Regions from separate parts of the Alteromonas sp. HB246098 genome, predicted to be linked through region 2. Evidence: riboswitches for the same ligand, from Rfam matches in the RefSeq annotation. Region 2 holds a riboswitch; the other holds the start of a gene.
The links. Region 2 has a riboswitch for thiamine pyrophosphate ahead of ACYTPF_RS04445 (TonB-dependent receptor). Riboswitches for the same ligand answer to the same signal wherever they lie in the genome.
Positions count from the first base shown of each region.

Region 1: it holds a riboswitch for thiamine pyrophosphate, as region 2 does, so the genes downstream of both, thiC (phosphomethylpyrimidine synthase ThiC) here and ACYTPF_RS04445 (TonB-dependent receptor) in region 2, are expected to answer to the same signal.

Region 1 covers NZ_JBTZUG010000006.1:78,763-89,010, reverse strand. The annotation lists gene spoT (bifunctional GTP diphosphokinase/guanosine-3',5'-bis pyrophosphate 3'-pyrophosphohydrolase) at 1-624, opposite strand, end outside; gene rpoZ (DNA-directed RNA polymerase subunit omega) at 767-1,039, opposite strand; gene gmk (guanylate kinase) at 1,209-1,850, opposite strand; gene ACYTPF_RS13675 (alpha/beta hydrolase) at 2,130-2,801, shown strand; gene ACYTPF_RS13670 (GGDEF domain-containing protein) at 2,969-4,030, opposite strand; gene hemC (hydroxymethylbilane synthase) at 4,228-5,166, shown strand; gene ACYTPF_RS13660 (uroporphyrinogen-III synthase) at 5,244-5,975, shown strand; gene ACYTPF_RS13655 (uroporphyrinogen-III C-methyltransferase) at 5,976-7,148, shown strand; gene ACYTPF_RS13650 (heme biosynthesis HemY N-terminal domain-containing protein) at 7,145-8,320, shown strand; TPP riboswitch at 8,436-8,547, shown strand; gene thiC (phosphomethylpyrimidine synthase ThiC) at 8,864-10,248, shown strand, end outside.
Region 2 covers NZ_JBTZUG010000001.1:1,035,360-1,045,607, forward strand. The annotation lists gene ACYTPF_RS04430 (phosphotransferase) at 1-540, opposite strand, end outside; gene pnuC (nicotinamide riboside transporter PnuC) at 506-1,150, opposite strand; gene ACYTPF_RS04440 (YkoF family thiamine/hydroxymethylpyrimidine-binding protein) at 1,150-1,413, opposite strand; gene ACYTPF_RS04445 (TonB-dependent receptor) at 1,429-3,519, opposite strand; TPP riboswitch at 3,575-3,678, opposite strand; gene ACYTPF_RS04450 (acyl-CoA thioesterase) at 3,808-4,233, opposite strand; gene ACYTPF_RS04455 (GNAT family N-acetyltransferase) at 4,293-6,557, shown strand; gene ACYTPF_RS04460 (tetratricopeptide repeat protein) at 6,737-8,002, opposite strand; gene ACYTPF_RS04465 (energy transducer TonB) at 8,005-8,616, opposite strand; gene ACYTPF_RS04470 (ExbD/TolR family protein) at 8,618-9,016, opposite strand; gene ACYTPF_RS04475 (MotA/TolQ/ExbB proton channel family protein) at 9,028-9,552, opposite strand; gene ACYTPF_RS04480 (MotA/TolQ/ExbB proton channel family protein) at 9,554-10,248, opposite strand, start outside.

The sequences.
Region 1 (10,248 bases), on a different contig from region 2:
ATTGCCACGTGCCTGACGCACGGCAGATTTCAATGCGCGATGACGCATGGGGTACATGGCCTGGAAACCTAAGTCTTCAAGCTCATTTTTAATATCGTGAATACCCAAACGGTGGGCAATAGGTGCATATATTTCTAGCGTTTCGCGAGCTATGCGACGGCGCTTATCTGGTCGAAGCGAGCCCAGCGTGCGCATATTGTGCGTGCGGTCGGCAAGTTTAATAAGAATAACCCTGATGTCTTGCACCATGGCCATCATCATTTTGCGGAAGTTTTCCGCTTGCGCTTCTTGTTTAGTGCTAAAGGCAAGCTTATCTAGCTTACTAACCCCTTCTACCAATTCGGCAACGGTCTCACCAAACGCTTCAGCTAAATCTTCTTTGCTGTAATGGGTATCTTCAATAACATCGTGAAGAAGCGCCGCCATAATCGTTTCGTGATCAAGGTGCATGTCGGCAAGAATACCCGCAACCGCGACAGGGTGAGTAATGTACGGGTCGCCACTTGAGCGCATTTGTCCATCGTGCGCTTCTTGGGCTAGCACAAAAGATTCCTGGACCAGCTGTACGCGCTCTGCTGGCAAATACTCTAAAACTTTCTGCTTTAAACCTTCAAACAAATACACAGTGAAGCGTGACCCTTATCTAACGTTACAACCCTAAGAATACGTTTAATTGTGCAATAAGCCAATACACCAAAAGTAAAGCGCCAGTGCTTTTTTCAAAGCACTGGCGCCAAAATATCGATAAAACCGTTAAAAAGAGGTCTTATTGATCAGATAGAATATTTGCTACTGATGCAAATTCAGCGTGTTCTTGCTGCTCTTGTGCTTGAAGTTCTGCTTGTTCAAGTGTCGATGCAGTTACAAGACCTTCTTCGATTTCACGAAGTGCTGTAACAGTTGGCTTGTCGTTTTGAACGTCAACCATAGGATCTTTGCCTTCAGTGGCAATTTGACGTGCACGGCGTGCAGCAACAAGCACTAGGTCAAAGCGGTTACCAATTTTATCTACGGCATCTTCTACAGTTACGCGAGCCATGTATTTCTCCGAAAATTAGGTTGAGCAAGTTATTCAAAAAACGGCCGCGTAGTATACACAGATACGTAGCGCGATCCTAGCATTTTGTTTGAATTTGAAGCAGTCAGATCGTACGAAATATGCAGCGATCGCTGTAAATTAAAACAAAACACTTATTGTTTGGTTAAGCTTACGCGCTACCGAGCAGTTCGTCCAATAGCACTTGATGACGCATCTGCTGTTTTACTGTACGCAAACGCTGCGCTGTCACAATGGCTTCTAAGTCACTCAATGCAGTCGCAAAATCATCGTTAATGATCACGCTATCAAATTCACTAAAGTGAGACATCTCTGCTACTGCTTGTGCCATACGCCCTGCAATCACTTCTTCACTGTCTTGGCCGCGGTTATTTAAACGCTGCTCTAATACATCGAGTGACGGTGGAAGAATGAAAATACCACATGTGTCTGGCATAAGCTTTTTGACTTGGCGAGCGCCCTGCCAATCAATATCTAAAAACACATCAATACCACGATGCAATGTTTGCTCGATAGTCACACGAGATGTGCCGTAATAATTGCCAAACACTTCCGCATACTCAAAGAATACACCCTGTTCGATAAGCGCTTCAAACTGCTCTCGGCTTACAAAATGATAATGTACTCCGTCTACTTCACCCGGACGCGGTTGACGCGTGGTATGAGATACAGACACCTGCATAGGCGTGGCTGCATTGCCTTCATACTTTTCCATTAGTGCCTTGATAAGGCTTGATTTTCCTGCTCCTGAAGGAGCAGCAAGAATAAATAAATTGCCGAGTAGTGAAGCCATAGGATATTAAAATTCTATCAAAATGTGGTTATTTCAAGTGGCAATGATAGCATATGAAGCCATTGCGCCGTAACTGCGATTATCTGGTTTATCCATTGATGGTGCATACTCTTTAGTCGCAGACCGGTGTTAGCAAAATAAATAACAATAATAATTTTCTAAAGATGATGGTGGTAGAAAAAGTACTCTGACCCCACGCTTTTTTGGAAAAGACAGAGATTGCCCGTGAGAAAGGATAACCATTGGTAATAGGGTAACAACAAAATTAGGAAACAAAGAATGACTCAGCAACTTCTGCCGTGCGTAGAGATAAACCCATCCACTACGCCTGATGCCTGCGTTATCTGGCTACACGGTCTAGGCGATTCAGGCCACGGTTTTGCGCCTATCGTGCCTGAACTAAAGCTTCCTGAATCAATGGCCGTCAAATTTCTATTCCCCCATGCACCTGAACGCCCCGTAACCATTAACGGTGGAATGCGTATGCGTGCATGGTACGACATAAAATCACTGGACTTTGAAAGCCGTGCCGATTTAGAAGGCGTAAAAGAATCAGCTGCCCAAGTAGAAGCACTTATTGAAGCGCAAATTGAAAGTGGTATTCCTAGCGAACGCATAGTACTTGCTGGGTTTTCTCAAGGCGGGGTAATTGCACTTCACCTAGCACCTCGATATGCCCGTAAGTTTGCTGGCGTTATTGCACTATCAACCTATATGAGTGAGCCATCGCTACTTGCAAGTGAGGCAACAGACACAAATCGTGAAACGCCTATTATGATGGCGCATGGCGAGCAGGATGAAGTGGTACCCGTATTCATGGGCAATGCGGCATTTAAAACGTTAAACGAAAACGGTTTTAAAGCCACATGGCAAACCTACAACATGCAGCATAATGTATGTATGGATGAGCTAAGCGATATCAGTGATTGGCTTCAGAAAGTTCTAAACTAAGTTTCACGAAGCATTATTCAGTGTGATAGTTAGCTATAAAAAAGCGAATTATCACACTTATCTAATTACCACACTATGTCGAGCGCCTTTGCGGCTATTCCCTTATATTCACGCGTTGCGTTCATACTTTGCATTAAGATTCCAAACAGGACGTTTCAAACATCCCTCTATTCTGCAACGCGGTTTCTCCCCCCATTTTTAGCTTTATAGAGATTATCATCAGCGTGCTTTAAGCTAGCGTGCAGTTTGTCGTCAGTAAGCGCGGTAGCCACGCCAAAACTGGCGGTAATGTTGTGATTGATATCCCCTTCTATAAATGGATTTTCTTCAACAACCTTTCTCATTTTTTCCGCAAGTTTTACGCCTTGGCTCAAAGGCGCTAGTGGAAAGAGTACTAAGAACTCTTCTCCGCCGGTACGCGCAACAATGTCAGATGCTCTAACAGCACCTTTGATAATGCTAGTGAAGTGGATTAGCACCTCATCACCAATATCATGACCATAGGTGTCGTTAATCTTCTTGAAATGGTCTATATCGACAACCACTGCGGTAAGAGGGAAATAGGCGCCAGGGTCTTTCATGGCACGTTCAAAAAAGACGGTTTCTAAAAAGCGTCTATTTGGCAATTTGGTTAGCGGGTCTGTGTTAGCTTGCTTCATGCGCTCTAAGTTTTCACGCAGCATTTCTTTTCGGCTTTTGTGCCAGAAATTTTCGCCAATAAAGGCAACGCAAATAAAACAGAATGTCGCAATTAAAAATCGTGAAACATGCTCATCAGGGTATTTTGCAACAATAGCGTCTTGGTTATACAGCATATAAATCGACAACCCTATGGTGACTGCAACATAGAGCATAGCGGGTTTAAATCGCACCACTATTATTTGAATAAAAAGTAGTGGAAATATGAAGTACAAGCCCGTGTTGTTCAGCCCGCCGGTATAAACCAAGGCATTGATGGTAAAAAGAACAATAAGCCCTGCGAAATAATAAAACACATCACTTTTCGGGAAAATATGTGAAAGCGCAACGTTGAGGTAAATAACGGTGGCAGATGTAGCTAATACACTAACCAACAATGGGTTATTGGTACCAAAATTGAGCCATGCCATAAATGCGATTATGGTGCCACCAACATAGGAAATGAAATACAACGTCAGTTTGCGTCTTTTTACTTCAGCTTCGTCTTGTTGCGCGTTTCTTAGTAATTGTCCAATTGGCGTGTTGTCCATCTAACAACTCTACTCCCCAAATTTATAAGCAGACACTTCGTCCAACTACAGCATAGACGTATATTTGCACAAAAACCAAGTAGAAAACTGCGCCTAATTTCAAACATTAACCCAGAAAATGCGTATACTACGAAGTATCTCGTATAACGTTGTGTTACAGCGTTTAAGTTTCTTTTTTTACAGAGTTTGGAATAGCCATGAGTCACCTCAACACTACCCGCACCGTTCGAATTGCTACTAGAAAAAGCGCGCTAGCGCTTTGGCAAGCAGAGTATGTGAAGGCAAAATTAATGGAGCACTATCCATCAATGACCGTTGAGCTTGTGCCTATGAGTACGCAGGGCGATAAAATTTTAGATACGCCATTGGCGAAAATTGGCGGTAAAGGACTGTTCATTAAAGAACTTGAAATAGCCATGTTGGAAGGCCGTGCTGATATCGCGGTTCACTCAATGAAAGACGTCCCAGTAGAGTTTCCTGAAGGTTTTGGTTTACACGCTATTTGTGAACGCGAAAACCCGTTTGATGCCTTTGTTTCTAATGACCACGATAGCCTAGATGCGTTGCCACAAGGTGCAGTTGTCGGCACATCTAGCCTTCGCAGACAGTGCCAAATTCGCAAATATCGTCCAGATCTCATCATTAAAGATTTACGCGGTAATGTGAACACGCGATTAGCAAAGCTAGATGCGGGTGAATACGACGCCATTATCCTAGCTTCCGCTGGCCTTATTCGTCTTGAAATGGAATCTCGTATTCGTATGCCGTTGCCTGCCGACATTTCGCTGCCGGCTGTAGGCCAAGGTGCAGTAGGTATTGAATGCCGTAACAACGACGAAGAGCTAATTAACTTGCTACAAGCGTTAAATCATACCGATACCAATACCCGTGTTACCGCAGAGCGCGCCATGAATGAGAGATTGGAAGGCGGCTGCCAAGTACCTATTGGTAGTTTTGCTACCCTAGACGGCGACGTACTAACCTTAACTGGTATGGTTGGAAGACCAGATGGCTCTGAGCTGCTGTTTGCGTCTGCTACTGCGTCACGCGAAAAAGCCGCAGACATAGGTATTGAAGTAGCAGAAGCGCTATTAGAGCAAGGTGCCGGGGAAATTCTTAAAGCACTTTATAACTAAGTTATACGTAAAAGAAGCGCGCATTTCTGCGCACATAGAAATGCGCAGCAAACTTAAAAGGATGAGAGTTCGATAATATGCTTCTGTTCACGCGCCCACTGCCAAAATTAAAAGCGAGTGCTTCGGCTTTCGAGCAAGCGGGCATTAAAGCGGTAGGGGTAGCCACCTCTGACATTATTGATATCTCGTCTGAACGAAAAGCCGCAGCAGAATATTTAGCTTCAAATACAGTAAACGCAATTATTGTTACCAGCGTATACGCTGTGAATAGTGTTATTTCGGGGCTGCGTGACATAGCCTCCCCACTCCCTTTAATTATTGCTGTTGGCGATGCCACTGCGCGCAAACTGCAGGCAGGCCTTGAAACGTTTTCTTCGGCGAACGTTGTTACTCCAAAGGTCCATACATCCGAAGGTATACTGGCAATGCATCAGCTTAATGAGGCAAACTGTAAGCATGTCGTTATTATTAAAGGTGAAGGTGGACGAGAAGCCATAGCAAAAGGATTAGACGAAAAAGGTATTTTAGTAAATAGCTTTTGCGTTTATAAAAGGGAGCAACTTACACGCCCAGTTTACACAAAACGTTGGAAAATGGGCGAAGTTAGCGGCATTATCGCTACAAGCGAAGCAATGGCACTGCAACTGATAGAACAATTTGGTAACGCTTTGTTAGCCTTTAAATGGTTAACAGTGAGTGACCGAGTCGCCCAAACCCTTAACAGTAAAGGTGTTAAAGAGGTAGCGGTTTGTCAGCGAGCCACCGATCAGGCACTCATCGCCTGGGTAAAGGATAACTGGGAGTATTGAATGGCCAACAATAATGAAAATAGCCCACAAAAAGAGGAACTCGTAAAAGTGGAAGCTGAAAAAGAAGTAATTGAGTCTTCTGCCACGCAGAGTGAATCGACTGAATCTGGAGCTAAGAAAAAGAAATCATCAGGCAATGGCCTGCTATGGTTCGTTGTAATCATTTTGTTCTTAGCCGTAATAGGCATGGCTGGCGCGGGCTATTGGTATTATATGCAGCAACAGTCAGCTAGCGCAGATTCCGCCAACACACAGCAAAGCAACACGGCAAAGTTAAACAATATAGAACGAGAACGTAGCGACATCTTAGCGTCGCTAGAAGACGTGTCGCGAACGAATAAAGCCTTACAAGATACGGTAGATAAACTTAAGTCTGAGAACGAGAAACTTAGCCTACAGGCCGAGTCTACCCTTCAACAGCTTAACAATATGGAAGGTCGCCGCCCAGCTGACTGGCTAATTGCAGAAGCTGACTATTTAGTTCGTATGGCGGGTAGAAAGCTTTGGCTGGAAAACGATGTTCGCACAGCAATTTTGCTATTGGTCAATGCAGATAAGCGCTTAAAGTCTTTGGCTGACCCGTCGGTACTACCCGTTCGCGCTAACCTAGCTGAAGATATTCAAACGCTACAGCAGCTAAACCCTGTATCGCAAAGCTCAGTAGCGCTTGCCCTTACTGGCATGATTGCGCAAATCGATAAGTTGCCATTGGATACCTTCGAAAAGCCTGAAGATGCTAACGCAGAAGACACCACCTTGTCAGAGTCGGCTGACGACTGGCAGGACAACCTTGCGAAGGTGTGGCGTTCGTTGGTAAATGATTTTCTTACCGTTAAAACTATTGAAGGCCCGGTTGAGCCAGTACTGTCATTAGAAGCACAGTTCTTGGCAAAAGAGCAGCTTCGTCTGCAGCTTATGCACGCTCAAACTGCCGCGCTTCAAGGCGATGCGGGGCTTTACAGTCAATCGCTTCAATATGCACAAACGCTGCTTATTGAAAAATACGACACCGAGAAAAGTCAGGTAACCGGCTTTGTTGATGCACTACAAAACCTGATTGCCACCGATATTTCACGCCCAATTCCTACAGAGCTAGCGTCACAAAAACCGCTAGAGCGTTTACTGGATAGCCGTGTTAAGCAGGTGTTTGGACAAGGAGCAAGTGCACTATGAAATGGTTAGCTATTGCCCTTGCGGTATTAGCCGCATTCGTTGTTGCGCTTATTGTTGGTCCAATGATACTTGGCGATAAAGGTTACGTACTTATTTCTCTAGGCAGTACAGCTATTGAAATGACCGTGATCAGCTTTTGTATTTTGGTCATTGGTGCCGTTATTGCCTGGTATGTGTTATCCCGTTTTGTTTTGTGGGCGTTAAGCTTAATTACAGGCTCACATAAATGGTTCGGCACTTTAGGTGAACGCAAGCGCAAGCGCGCATTTTACGATGGCTTGCACGCCATGGCCGCAGGTGATTTTGATTCGGCACAAAAAGCATTAGGCAAAACCACCAATGGTGATTTTGAAGGCGTAAACTATTTGGCTTCAGCGCAGATTGCGTTTGCCAACGACGACCTAGCTAAAGCCCGTTATTTTCTGGTTCAGGCCACTGACTTTCCGAAAGCGAAAGTAGCCGCAACGGTAATGCATGCACGCATTGATGTGGCTGAAGAAAAGTTCGAGGCGGCACTCGAAAAGCTTAACGAACTAGACGAGCAAGATCGTGACAACAAGCAGGTTGTGCAGCTAAAAGCGCAAATTCTTGCCAAGTTAGGTAAGTGGCAGGTGCTTCAAGAGAATCTATCGGGTTGGCGTAAAGCCTTGCCTAAAGCTGACTACACCACGTGGAGCCAGCGTATTGCTAAAGGTAAGTTTGCAGAAATTGCCAGTAAGCAAGGTGCCGTTGAGCTTAAATCATACTGGGACACCCTGCCTCGTAAATTACGTCACGACGACGCCTATCGTGCTGCCTACATTCAACAGCTTCTTGACCAAGGTATGCATGCCGACGCTCAAGATTTGTTAGTTGAATGGCAAAAACGCGGGCCGAACAGCACGCTATTCCCGCTGTTCACGCAGCTTAATATTCCTAATGCATCACCATCGTTACGTTTACTTGAAAGCTGGATAAAGCAAGACGAAGAAAACGTTGAGCTTTATTCCACGCTAGGCCAAGTGGCGTTCAACTCGGGCGATGATGTGTTAGCTGAAAAAGCCTTGCTAAAAGCTACCAAAATGGAGTCGCGCAAAGAAGACTTATTGCTGCTATCTGCCATTAGTGAACGCAAGCAAGACACAGCCACCGCCCTTCAGCTTTACAAAGAAGGACAGCAACTAGCTAGCTAAATGAATATTCGTTTAGCTTTCTGGTAGTACTTGTAATCCAACTAAAGTTGAAGATATAGTAAAAGGGAATTCTCGATTAGCGCTGTTTCAACAGCAAACAGCGCTAATTGAAACAAACAACTTGTCGGAGTGCTTCACTGGTAACCCAGTAAGCTGAGACCGCGAAAGTGGGATCCGTAGAACCTGATCAGGCTAGTACCTGCGAAGGGAACAAGAAAATACAATGTGCACTATGTTAAGCAACAGTTTGGCATTGTGAAGCAAGGTTAGATTACTTAGTGGTTTGTTTGTCACTTTCATAACGGGCACAGAGCGTTAACTTTGAGATAAAGCATCAAATTTCAATGATGCCATTTCTAACTCAAAGTAAATTGCTTAAGGCCTTAAGAACAAACGACAGTAAACAGTAACGGGCTCATTCTTAGTTTCTTTACTTTCAACCTCGCTACAGTAGAAGGTTCCGCCCTTCAAACACTTACACACTGTATTCTCCTTCACTCCTGACAAGCATTTTTAGAACCTAAATTTACAAGGTAAAATGCTATGTCGAACAGACGCGAACAACGCCAACAAGCTCAGCAATTCATTAATGAACTAGCGGGCGAAGCTTACCCCAATTCAACGCGCCACTACGAGTGTGGCAGCCGCGACGATATCCGAGTGGCCATGCGCCTTATCCACCAGCATGACAGCCTAGTCGGTGGCACCGAAGAAAACCCTATCTTAGAGCCAAACCCACCTATTCCGGTGTATGACACCTCAGGGCCCTACGGCGACCCGCTAGAAAATATTGATGTTCACAAAGGCTTAAGCCCACTTCGCCAAAAGTGGATTGAAGAGCGCAGCGATACCGTTGAGCTTGAAGGCGTTTCATCAAGCTTCGCGAAAGAGCGTGAAAACGACATCTTTACTGAAGATTTTCGCTTTATCCGCAGCCGCAAACCGTTAAAAGCGAAAGCGGGCAAGAACGTCACCCAGCTTCACTACGCAAGACAAGGCATTGTTACCCCTGAAATGGAATACATTGCCATTCGTGAAAACATGGGCCGTCAAGCCATTAAAGATGCGGAGCTAACGCAGCAGCATAAAGGAGAGCACTTTGGCGCGAATTTGCCCGATACCATCACGCCTGAATTTGTTCGCCAAGAAGTGGCCGCAGGCCGCGCCATCATTCCATGTAATATTAATCACCCCGAACTAGAGCCAATGATTATCGGCCGCAACTTCTTGGTGAAAATTAACGCGAATATTGGTAATTCGGCAGTTACCTCGTCAATCGAAGAAGAGGTAGAAAAGCTGGTGTGGTCAACGCGCTGGGGCGCCGATACCATCATGGACTTATCTACCGGTAGAAATATTCACGAAACCCGCGAGTGGCTGCTGCGAAATAGCCCGGTACCTCTTGGCACCGTTCCAATTTACCAAGCGCTAGAAAAAGTGAATGGCGTAGCCGAAGATTTAACCTGGGAGATGTTTAAAGACACGCTTATCGAACAAGCTGAGCAAGGTGTGGATTACTTCACCATTCACGCAGGCGTGTTGCTTGAATACGTTCACCTTACCGCAAAGCGAGTTACTGGCATTGTATCGCGCGGTGGTTCAATCATGGCGAAGTGGTGTTTGAGTCACCACCAGCAAAGCTTTTTGTACGAACACTTCCACGATATTTGCGAAATTTGCGCGAAATACGATGTAGCATTGTCGCTAGGTGATGGCTTGCGCCCTGGTAGCGTGGCCGATGCCAACGACGATGCGCAATTCTCTGAGTTACGTACCCTTGGTGAGCTGACCAAAATAGCTTGGGAATACGATGTTCAGGTAATGATTGAAGGCCCAGGGCATGTGCCAATGCACATGATTAAAGCGAACATGGAAGAGCAGCTTAAGCACTGTCACGAAGCGCCGTTTTATACCCTTGGCCCGCTTAC
Region 2 (10,248 bases):
GATTACGTTGTTTTGAAATGCTCGCGCCCTCAAGTAAAGGTCACTGCTCGTATCAAGCTTTGCAGCGTTACAATAATGCTGCCATCTCGCAACTAGGTTTAATGGCCTTGCGGTAATAGACAACGAATGAATACGCGCGAGGGTTTCAGCCAACGTGTGTGAAGGAGGTCTAGTTGAAGAAAGCCCTGCGCTTACACTATGACTTTCCCACTGTTCTACCCAGATGGTTTCGTCATCGCTTAGCCAGATTGGCTGCGGCGCTATCCCCACGCCATATAATTGTTGCTGTAAAGTAAACTGATGTTTGCGTTCCACACCACTGAAATCATCATCGCCCAGCCACTTAACCGCTAAATCGATAGGGACATCTTCAAGCTTTTGATGGGCAGTAATGTGAGGGTTACCTTCACTTAAACTCAATAGGCTATTTGCTGGGTCCTGAACGCGATAAACACGGTTTACCGCGCCAGCAGGATGTACCGAAACATCTGCACTCTCGCTAAGATTAAGCGCCTTTTGCAGCGTGGCTATGATATCCAACCTGTTCACCTTGTTTCTTATATTGCACAAGCCATTGATAATAACCAAATACTGTAAAGCCCACGTAACCTAGGAACAGGCAGGCAGACAGTGCGTAGCCCACCTGCAGGTATAAATATGCCGAAGCTAAATTTATGAAAAACCAGTAAACCCAGTTTTGCAGAATTTTATGCGCCACCATAAATGTGGTAACCACACTCAATAAGTTAATGCTTGCATCTAATAGTAGGTACTCACTATTAAATTGCGAACCAGCCACTTCAGAGAGACCCCATGCGAGTAATAACATGCTTGGGACAATGAGCGTGTGCAACCACAGCGGCCAATGAAGCACGGGCTTAACCTCGCCATCTTCCGCCCCTTTCGACCACTGATAATACCCGTACCCTGCCATTATCATGTAAAAGAAATTAAGCGCAGATTGAAATGGCAAGGTCACTTGCCAGAATAACCAAGTATAAATAGCTGTGCTTACAAAGGCACAGAGCCAGCACCAGCTATTTTGTTTAGCTGCTAATAATACATAGGCGATGGCGAGTACAACCGCTACCCACTCTAACAGTGAAGTAGCGGCAATTTGTGAAGTGAACTCAGAAAAGAAGTTCGTCATTAAGATGACTTTCTTGCTTGCATAGCATCGAAGTTTAAAAACTTAGCAACGAAAATGGCCTGCCCCACTTCTTCGTGAGTTCTCTGCATTTCATCGCCGAGTACTTTCATTACTGCAGCGTAATCCCCTGTTATCTGGGTACTAGTAGAACATGTTGTCACCGTGATATCGCTATAACTATTTAACCTATCAATGAAGTCTTGAATAGGAGGTATATATTCGTTTACCAAAGGGTACAACGACAGTTCAACCATAACTTGCATGTCTTTTTCCTTTTTTTAGAACGCGTATTTAACAGTGATACCAAACTGGCGACCGTTACCTATTTGGTAATATGGTTCGTTAAACGCATACTCATCGCGAGGGTCGTTGCTGAAACCACCAAAACCTCGAGTGTAATACTCGCGGTCAAACGCATTTTGGATCCACAGCGAGGTCTGCCATTCACCGTGTAAAACTACGATTTCTGAATTAACCAGCGTCGTGCTTGGTGCAGTTACATCATGGCCGTCGGAAAAACGGTATTCGCTTTTATAGTCTACATCTACGCGCCATATCATAGTGTCTGTAAGTGCGTACTCGCTGTAAAGGTTTGCGGTCCACTTAGGTGACTGAGCCTGTCTTTGCTCAGATACTTCAGTACCGTCTGCTAGTGTATACCCTTCAAATGTAGCGCTTAGGTAACCAACACTTGCATCTAACTGCCATGCATCGCTTGCAAACCAACTCAGTTCAATCTCTGCCCCTTTGTTTGTACCCAAATCAGCATTATCGATAATATCTACAAAACCTGCCGTGCCGTCATCACGGGTGATAACGTCAAAATCACTTACCTGCGTATCTGTCCTGTCCATGTAGAAAATTGCCGCACGAGCAACAAGATCAGGCGTAAGCAACGGGCCTTTTACACCCACTTCATAGTTCCAGTTGTATTCTTCGTCAAAGAAACGTTGATTATCGTTTACTCGGCTGTCGGGATTAAAGCCTGCGCCTTTAAAACCGCGTGAAATGCTACCGTAGTAGAAGTGATCACCCTGCGTATACTGAAGCGCTACTTTTCCGCCAACCATGGTGGTGTCAAACGCGCGTGTAAGCTGGTTGTTATCGGCGTAATCGAAGTCATAGTTTTCTACTCTCAACCCGGCTACAAGCACTAGGGTGTCCTTCAAACGGCTTTCCGTCTGAGCATAGATAGCAGTAGTCGTTGGGGTATATTCACTGGCAAAGTCACTATCAAGGTATGTGTACTGACGAAGTAACTTTTCTTCTGTGTTTTTATAAAATATGCCTAAGGTCCAGTCTGTCATACCGTCGAAAAGTGCGGCACTGTCAGACGACACAAAACGCACCTCACCGGTTTGCGTTTCAACGTCTCGGTAGTACGCATCAAAAGACGTATAACCCCACGGGTGGAAGCCATCGAATGTCCAATCTTCATCGTAGCCATACGCGATGTTATGAGACGCATGAGTGGCAATAAGGATGAAGTCGCCCGCCGCAGTATTTGTTGTAGAACGTGCACTTACAGCGTGCGTTTGGTGTTCGTCAAAACCTGGCTCGTCAGACAGTGTTTTGTTGTCGTTATCAAGCGAAAACGCATCGTAGCCGTTGTCAATATCATACCAGCGGTAGGTAAGTGCAAGTGTGGTTCGTTCGTCTACGTTGCCTTCAACAGCAAAGCGCAACGCGGTCTCATCGATATTATTAGTATCGCTTCTATCCAGGAATGTATTTTCTACAAAGCCATCGCTACGGTTATGAACTAGCGCTACGCGATATCCCCAATCGGAATTGATATCGTCGCCCGTTGCCCCTTCAACACGATAACTTTCTTTGTTACCAATACGCGCTTCTACATAGTCTGGCGCGTCGCTACCTACGTTATTACTAGAAAGCTTAACAGCTCCGGCGAGTGCCCCTGTGCCGTAAAGCGTAGCCTGAGGTCCGCGATAGACTTCTAGTTGCTTGGTATCAAAAATGATACCTGCTGCAGCTAGGCCTGAAAAATCAAACTCATCGACAATAAAGCTTACAGAAGGGTTGATTGGTTCAGCAAACTGGCTACGCTCGCCAATACCGCGAATCTGCACGAAGCGACCACGAGAAGCACCCGCTGCAAAATTAACGTTTGGAATACTGTTTAACACACTGTCGATGTGACTTGGCTGCCTGCTGCGAAGTCGCTCTTGGTCTAAAATAGTCGCGCTAGCACTTAGCTGGTCAAGTGTAGTTTGTCGAAAGTCACCAGATACAACGACTCGTTCAATATCAGAAGGCGTGTTTTTTGACGTGTCGTTCGCTGCAGATTCTTGTGCATAGGCAGCAACAGAACTTGCTATCAATGATAGTGTGAAAAGTGTTTTATACATGGGATCTCTTGTTCTTATTGAAGAAAAAAGATCCGGGTCTAACGGCAGGTGATAAGGCTATGCTGTGAACCATCCCTACGCCGGTATTATCCGGATCAGGTTTAAGGGTTCCCACTTACGTGGATCTCAGACCGAAAACGGACACCCCTTGGTATAGTGTTGAGCCACTCAAATAGTAACCTCAACATCTGCGACGGAGTCTACCAGTTCAATACACGCCGTCAAGCAGATAAGACATTAAGCTAAGGTCATAATTTTTATATGATATAAGACATGCAGAGCCTAAGGCTATTCAGCGTTAATATTCATATTAAGACGACGAACTTCATCGTCAGTCTGTGCTTTTAACCCTTCTAGCGTTTTGCCGTGTGCTGTTGGTTGGCGAGTATCTGGGTCAACCTTTACGAAAACGATGTCATCTGCAAAGCAGATAGTTTTTTTAGTGGCCTTATTACGCACTAGACAACTTACGGTAATAGATGACCGGCCTACCGCCTTGGTTTCCAGACCAAACTCTACGATATCCCCTTGCATCGCCGGAGATTCAAAACTAATTTCGCCAATATGCTTAGTCACTAAACAATTGGTCTCTAACTGACAGATTGCCCAAATGGCAGCCTCTTCGTCTATCCATTCTAACGCGCGGCCACCGAACAAAGAATTGGCGTAATTAAGATCATTTGGCATAACTAAACGCCGAGAAAGAAAGCGCATTCGAATTCCTCACAATAAATCGCTACTATAGCGTAAGATTATACCGAAAAAACTGATTCATGGCGCTAAATCAATTACGTGAATGGCTTCTTGCCCCCTACAGTAAAAATAACTGCGAAGATAGCTCACACCTATCAGATATAAATTACCTAGTTCACCGAAGAATGCTGGTAATTTCAGGTAATGATACGTTTTGTGAAGCGGCATTATCCATAATTCAAACTTCAGCTGATGAAACTGAATCTTTGAGCCTAGCGACCTTTACTAGTACTGAGTTGAAGGGAAAAAGACGGAAAAAAGTGCTAGGCAGCGAGTACGATATTGCGACATTGGATTGTAGGGATTCCTTTAAGCCTGGTGATGCAATGGCAGTGGCAGGCATAGTAAAACACCAGGGGTGTTTAGTGCTTATCTGTCCTGCGTTGGAACAGTGGAGCAGCAATGCTTCAGTTTCTTTTCTCTCAGAAGGCTTTACGCTCACCCATAGCCGATACCTGGCACGTTTTATTAAATGCCTGCGTACAAATGCTGACATAGCGATACTGACTGAATCTACAGCTAGGCTACCGGATTTAGCAGCCTATCGAGTTGCGAAGCCCTCATTAGAAAATTCTTATAGAGGTTCGTTATTCCTCTCTAAAGAGCAAGAATGCGCGTATGGCCGATTGTACCAGTCTTATTCGCTAAATAAGTTGAACGCTTTGGTCACTGCTCCGCGAGGAAGAGGTAAATCTTCTTTGTTAGGCATATTTATTGACAGCTTAGTAAGGAAAGGGAAAAACGTGCTGCTCACTAGCGAGCAGCATGAAAACGTTGTTAACGTAATGTCTCAGCTTCATCAATTTGACGTCACCAACAAAACAGATTACCAGTTTCATCATACCGACTCCATCAATAAAGAGCAGCGTTCCGTAGACGCACGAAGGGCGTGTTTAGGCTCTGTAAAATGGGTACCTCCTGACAGCGAACTACTTTACAGCAAAAGAAATACAACATTTGACCTTGTTGTGGTTGATGAAGCCGCCTCAATGCCCCTGCAAGTCGTAAACCGAATAATAGCGACTAACCCTCAATGGATTTTGAGCACCACGCTGCAAGGCTATGAAGGCTCGGGAAACGGATTTATTCATAAACTCATTCCTAACTTGCCCAATGGTAGCATTCATTTAACGCTGTCGACCCCACTGCGATGGTTCGAAAATGACCCTATCGAAGCATTCTTTCAAAGCACATGCTTGTTTGAGAGCAAAACTGCAAACGATAACGTCACAAATATTGAATCAGAAAATAGCGTCGAACTACTAGAGAAGAGTAATTTCTGTTTACGTTCTTTTGAAGACGTTAATGAAAGCACGCTTCAGCAAATTATGTCTCTGCTTGCGCTGGCGCACTACCAAACCACGCCTGACGATTTTATGCGGTTACTGGATAGCCCTGACGTTATGATTGCCACACTAAAGTTAGGCCCCCTTGTGGTAGCAGCCGCAATTATAAATATTGAAGGTGGTATTAAGTTAACCCATGTATCAACAGGTATTGCATCGGGGCGCCGCCGACCTAAAGGCCATCTAGCTGCGCAAAGGCTTACCCTGCTTTCTACCGATCCTAAAGCGGCCACACACAAGTATTGGAGAATTAACCGTATCGCTGTACATCCAAAGCTTCAAGGAAGAGGCGTCGGTAGTTATGTAGTAAATAAAGTCGTTGACGAAGCCCGGGAACAATTAATAGATGCAACTTGCACGTCCTACGGCACCACATTGAAGCTAGATAACTTTTGGACTCAAAATGGTTTTGACATAGTTGATTATGGCAGAAAACCTAACAAGGCCAGTGGTGAAACGAGCGCGTTAGCCGTGCTGCCCCTTTCCCCCAAAACAACTGAACTTGTAACCAACCTCAAATCATTAGAGGCCAGCTTTGACGGCGCTAATGTAAATGAACTGTCTAAAACCGTGCTTGATATCTATGTGACAAAGCTCGCTCAGTTTATTCAAGGTTATAGAACGTTAGATGATGTTTGGCCTATTTTGCATAAGTTGTCGAAAGAGGCGCAATCTGTCTCTCAAATAGAAACGCAAAGTCATGCCAGAGATTGCAGCAATATGCCTGGAATAGCTGGGGATACGCAGGAAAAGGTAGCTCTACTGATAAATGTGATAAACAAAAAGAGTTACTTAACAGCGCTATTCAGTCATTCAAACATAGATATAAAGCGTATCAAGGGCGTTTTAAGTAATAGTGGAATTGGCGTAAATGGCTTGAAAGAAACCACATCAATAATAAGAACTGAGTTGTGTGCCGCTTTTGACCAATTTCAATAAAACCCGTAAGTCTCCTCATTAAATACTGAAGCTTAATTTTTACTATCCTGTAGCCTTTGATAATAGCCTTGATCTTACTTTCCTTCTTAGCTTTCTTTCTTAGCTTTCCTTCTTACTAAAACAAAAGTTTAAGGCATAAAAAAAGCCTCCCGAAGGAGGCTTTTGGCTAAATCCGAATATTAGATATTAATACCACGGTTTTTCGCTTTTTCCTTGATGTAAGGTTCCCACGCAGCCGCGTTACGACGTAGTGAGCGATCTTTCTTAGCTTCTTGTACATGCTTGTATGCAGATCTGAAGTTACCCGCGTAGAAGTTCGCTTCCATAAGAGTGAAGTGAATCTTCTCTGGGTTTTCAGCGCCACGTTCTAGAGCATTTTCTAGAGCTTTGATAGCACCTTTATAATCTTCTGCTACAAGTAAAAGCGTACCTTGTTTACGATAATGCTCAGGGTCTGAACTCTTAGCTGCAGCTTGTGCATACAAGTTTGCCGCTGTTTTAAAGTTTTTAGCCTGGTGATATGCATTAGCGATATTCGCAATCATATCAGCATCATTCTTTAACAAGCCTTCTTTCATGTGCTTTTCAAGCAGTTTAGCAGCCTTGTAAGGCATACCATTACTTTGATAAAGCTGAGCAAGCGTTTTAATTTCTGAATCTTTTTCTAGATAGCCTTGCATGTAAGCAAGTTCTAGTGTTGAAAGACCTTTTTTGTAGTCTTCAACTAAGATGTAGAAAAAGCCAAGACGCGACCACCAAGTCTTCTCCTGAGGGAAGGTACTAACGAGGTCTTCCGCTACAGAAACCGTTTCAGGGTACATCTTACGCTCGTAGTAAGAAGTTAGCTTAAGAACATAAGGGTTCTTGTTTGGCTCTTCATACAAAGCAATGGCCTTGTCTGCTGGCTCAATCATTTTAGCTAACTGCTTAGACTCGAAGTAAGCTTGCGCTAGGCGAGTATACACATCAGCATCTTCCTTACAGGTAAATTCCATCCACTTGTTATACCATTTGATGGCATCAGTGTACTTCTCTTCCTGCATGCTCAAATCACCTATTAATTTAAGTGTCTGAGAGTGCTCTGTGTCGTTAAGTACTTTTGGTTCAACTGAGTCGACCAAGTAGTTTAACGCTTTACCGCCCTGACCTTCTTGTGAAGCCAATAAGTTACCGATGAAACGTTTAACGTAGGCTTTGTCAAAATCGTCCGATGGGTCGATTTCATAAAGTACGTTTAACGCTTCGGTAAGCTGGTCTTCATTATAGAATTCAAAAGCTTTTTGAACCTTCTTACCGGTACGCTCACCTACTAGCGTTGTTTTACCCTTCTCATATCCAGGGCAAACAACAGGTGCCGACTGCGCTAGAGCAGCGGGTGCAGAAAGCACCGCACCTGCGCCTAGCACTAAAGCAACGGCTGACATTTTGAATGTACGTTTCATCATGATCATTGCTCCAGTTTAAAGTCTAGCTGTACGAACATGCCTGTTTGTCTAACTGGCTTGCCATCAACGATCTTAGGCTTGTATTTCCACTTACGTAGAGCACGACGTGCTTCACGGTCGAATACGCGCTTAGGTTCAGCTTCGATAACTTCGATATCTTCAACACCACCAACTTCGTTGATAGTGAAAGACAGTCTTACCCAACCTTCGCGGCCGTCACGGGCTGCATCAGGTGGATATTTCGGGTCGATACGAACGATAGGTGTAGCTTCACCGTCACGTTGCATTGCACCAACACCACCGATGTTTACACCAACACCACCTGTGTCAATAGCTGGAATAGCTAAGCTAAAGCCATCTGCATCAGGTTCCGCTGTTTCCGGCTCTACCTGCTCCATTTTCGGAGGCTGTGGAGGCGGAGGTGGCGGTGGTGGTGGAACACGAGTACGCGTTTGCGTCTGGTCATCTGGTTCCTGCATTACAATATCGATAACCGGTGCAGGCGGTACTTCGTCTGCTGGTCTAGATGAATTTTCAATCAACTTGGCCATTAGAACGAACAGGGCAAATGCGACCGCAGCACCTAATACAATAGATACAAGTATACGTAACATCTTATCCCCTTGCCGCTACCGAGACTCGGTTAACGCCAGCGGCTTTAACCTGATCCATAATTTCAACTACTAAACCATGCTTCGCTTTAATATCAGCTTGAATGATTACGTAGTCAGTTGGCTGCTCGGTAAGCAGTCTTTCAATATTCGCTCTTACGCTGTCCGGCGCTACTTCACGCTTATCTAGCCATACATTTCCGTCTTCCGTTACGGCGATGAAAATGTTTGCATTTTTGTGAAGAATCGCCTGGCTCGCATCTGGCTTGTTGACTTCGATCCCTGCTTCCTTAACGAAAACAGTGGTAACGATAAAGAAGATCAGCATGATAAACACGATATCCAACATGGGTGTCATGTCGATCTGTGCATCTTCTTCCTCGGTTCTGACTTTTCGAGCCATAATCTCTCTCTCTAATGATGTGGCAGGCTATCAACTAGCCCTTCTCTTGCCAGCTTCACTTTCGCTTCAAGACGAGAACTGATGAACAGTCCAGATAGCGCGGCTACCATTCCCGCCATTGTCGGGATAGTTGCCATAGAGATACCAGCCGCCATTAGACGTGCGTTGCTGGTGCCCTGTGTTGCCATTGTCTCGAAAACGCTGATCATACCGGTCACTGTTCCAAGTAGACCGATTAACGGACACATTGCAATAATGGTTCTGATAATCAGCATTCTAGCGTTTAGATCGTCTGACGCTTGAGAAATCCACGCGTCACGGATTCTATGCGCATACCATGATGTGGTATCTGCTCGGGCATCCCAATTCGCGATGATGTTTTTCTTCACCTTTGGGAAGACCGAGGTTAAATACCAGTAACGCTCAATCATTAAAACCCACATGAGAAAGAGCGCGGCAGCAACGAAGTAAAGTACGTCACCGCCGGTAGCGATAAAGTCCCTGACCGATTCGAATAATCCAATCAGGTAATTCATATTACGCTTTCTCCGACTCTGAGTGAGCAGCTACGATACCCGCAGTTTGCTCATCAAGAATGTGGATGATTGACTTGCTACGAGAAGCTACGATGCTGTGAGTAAGGATTAGAGGCAGAGCCGCGATAATACCTTGAGCAGTAGTTACAAGAGCCATTGAGATACTTCCTGCCATCATACGTGGGTCACCAGTACCGAATAGTGTGATGGTTTGGAACGTCTCGATCATACCAAGTACTGTACCTAGTAGACCTAGTAGAGGTGCAATCGCTGCGAAAATCTTGATTACGTTGATGCCGCTTTCAATTTTTGGAAGCTCGCGAAGAATCGCTTCATCAAGTTTAAGTTCAAGGTTTTCTGCATCAGCAGTTTTGTTCTCTTGGTAAACTTTAAGAATACGACCTAGAGGGTTACCTTCAGATGGACTGTTTACGTTCTTAAGCTGTGAACGCATTTTACCACCAGTGATGGTTAGCGTAATCATTTTGTAAAGACCGATAAGTAGACCGACAGCTAGCATTAGCGTGATTGTGTAACCTACTGGACCACCCGCGTGATAACGCTCAGCCATAGTCGCTTTCTGCTTCAATAGACCAAGGATACCGCCTTGAGAAGGGTCAGCGTAGAAAGGAGTGAAACCTGAAGTCGCGTCGATTAGGTCTTCAGCAGACGCTACGAAGTGACCGTCTGGTTGAC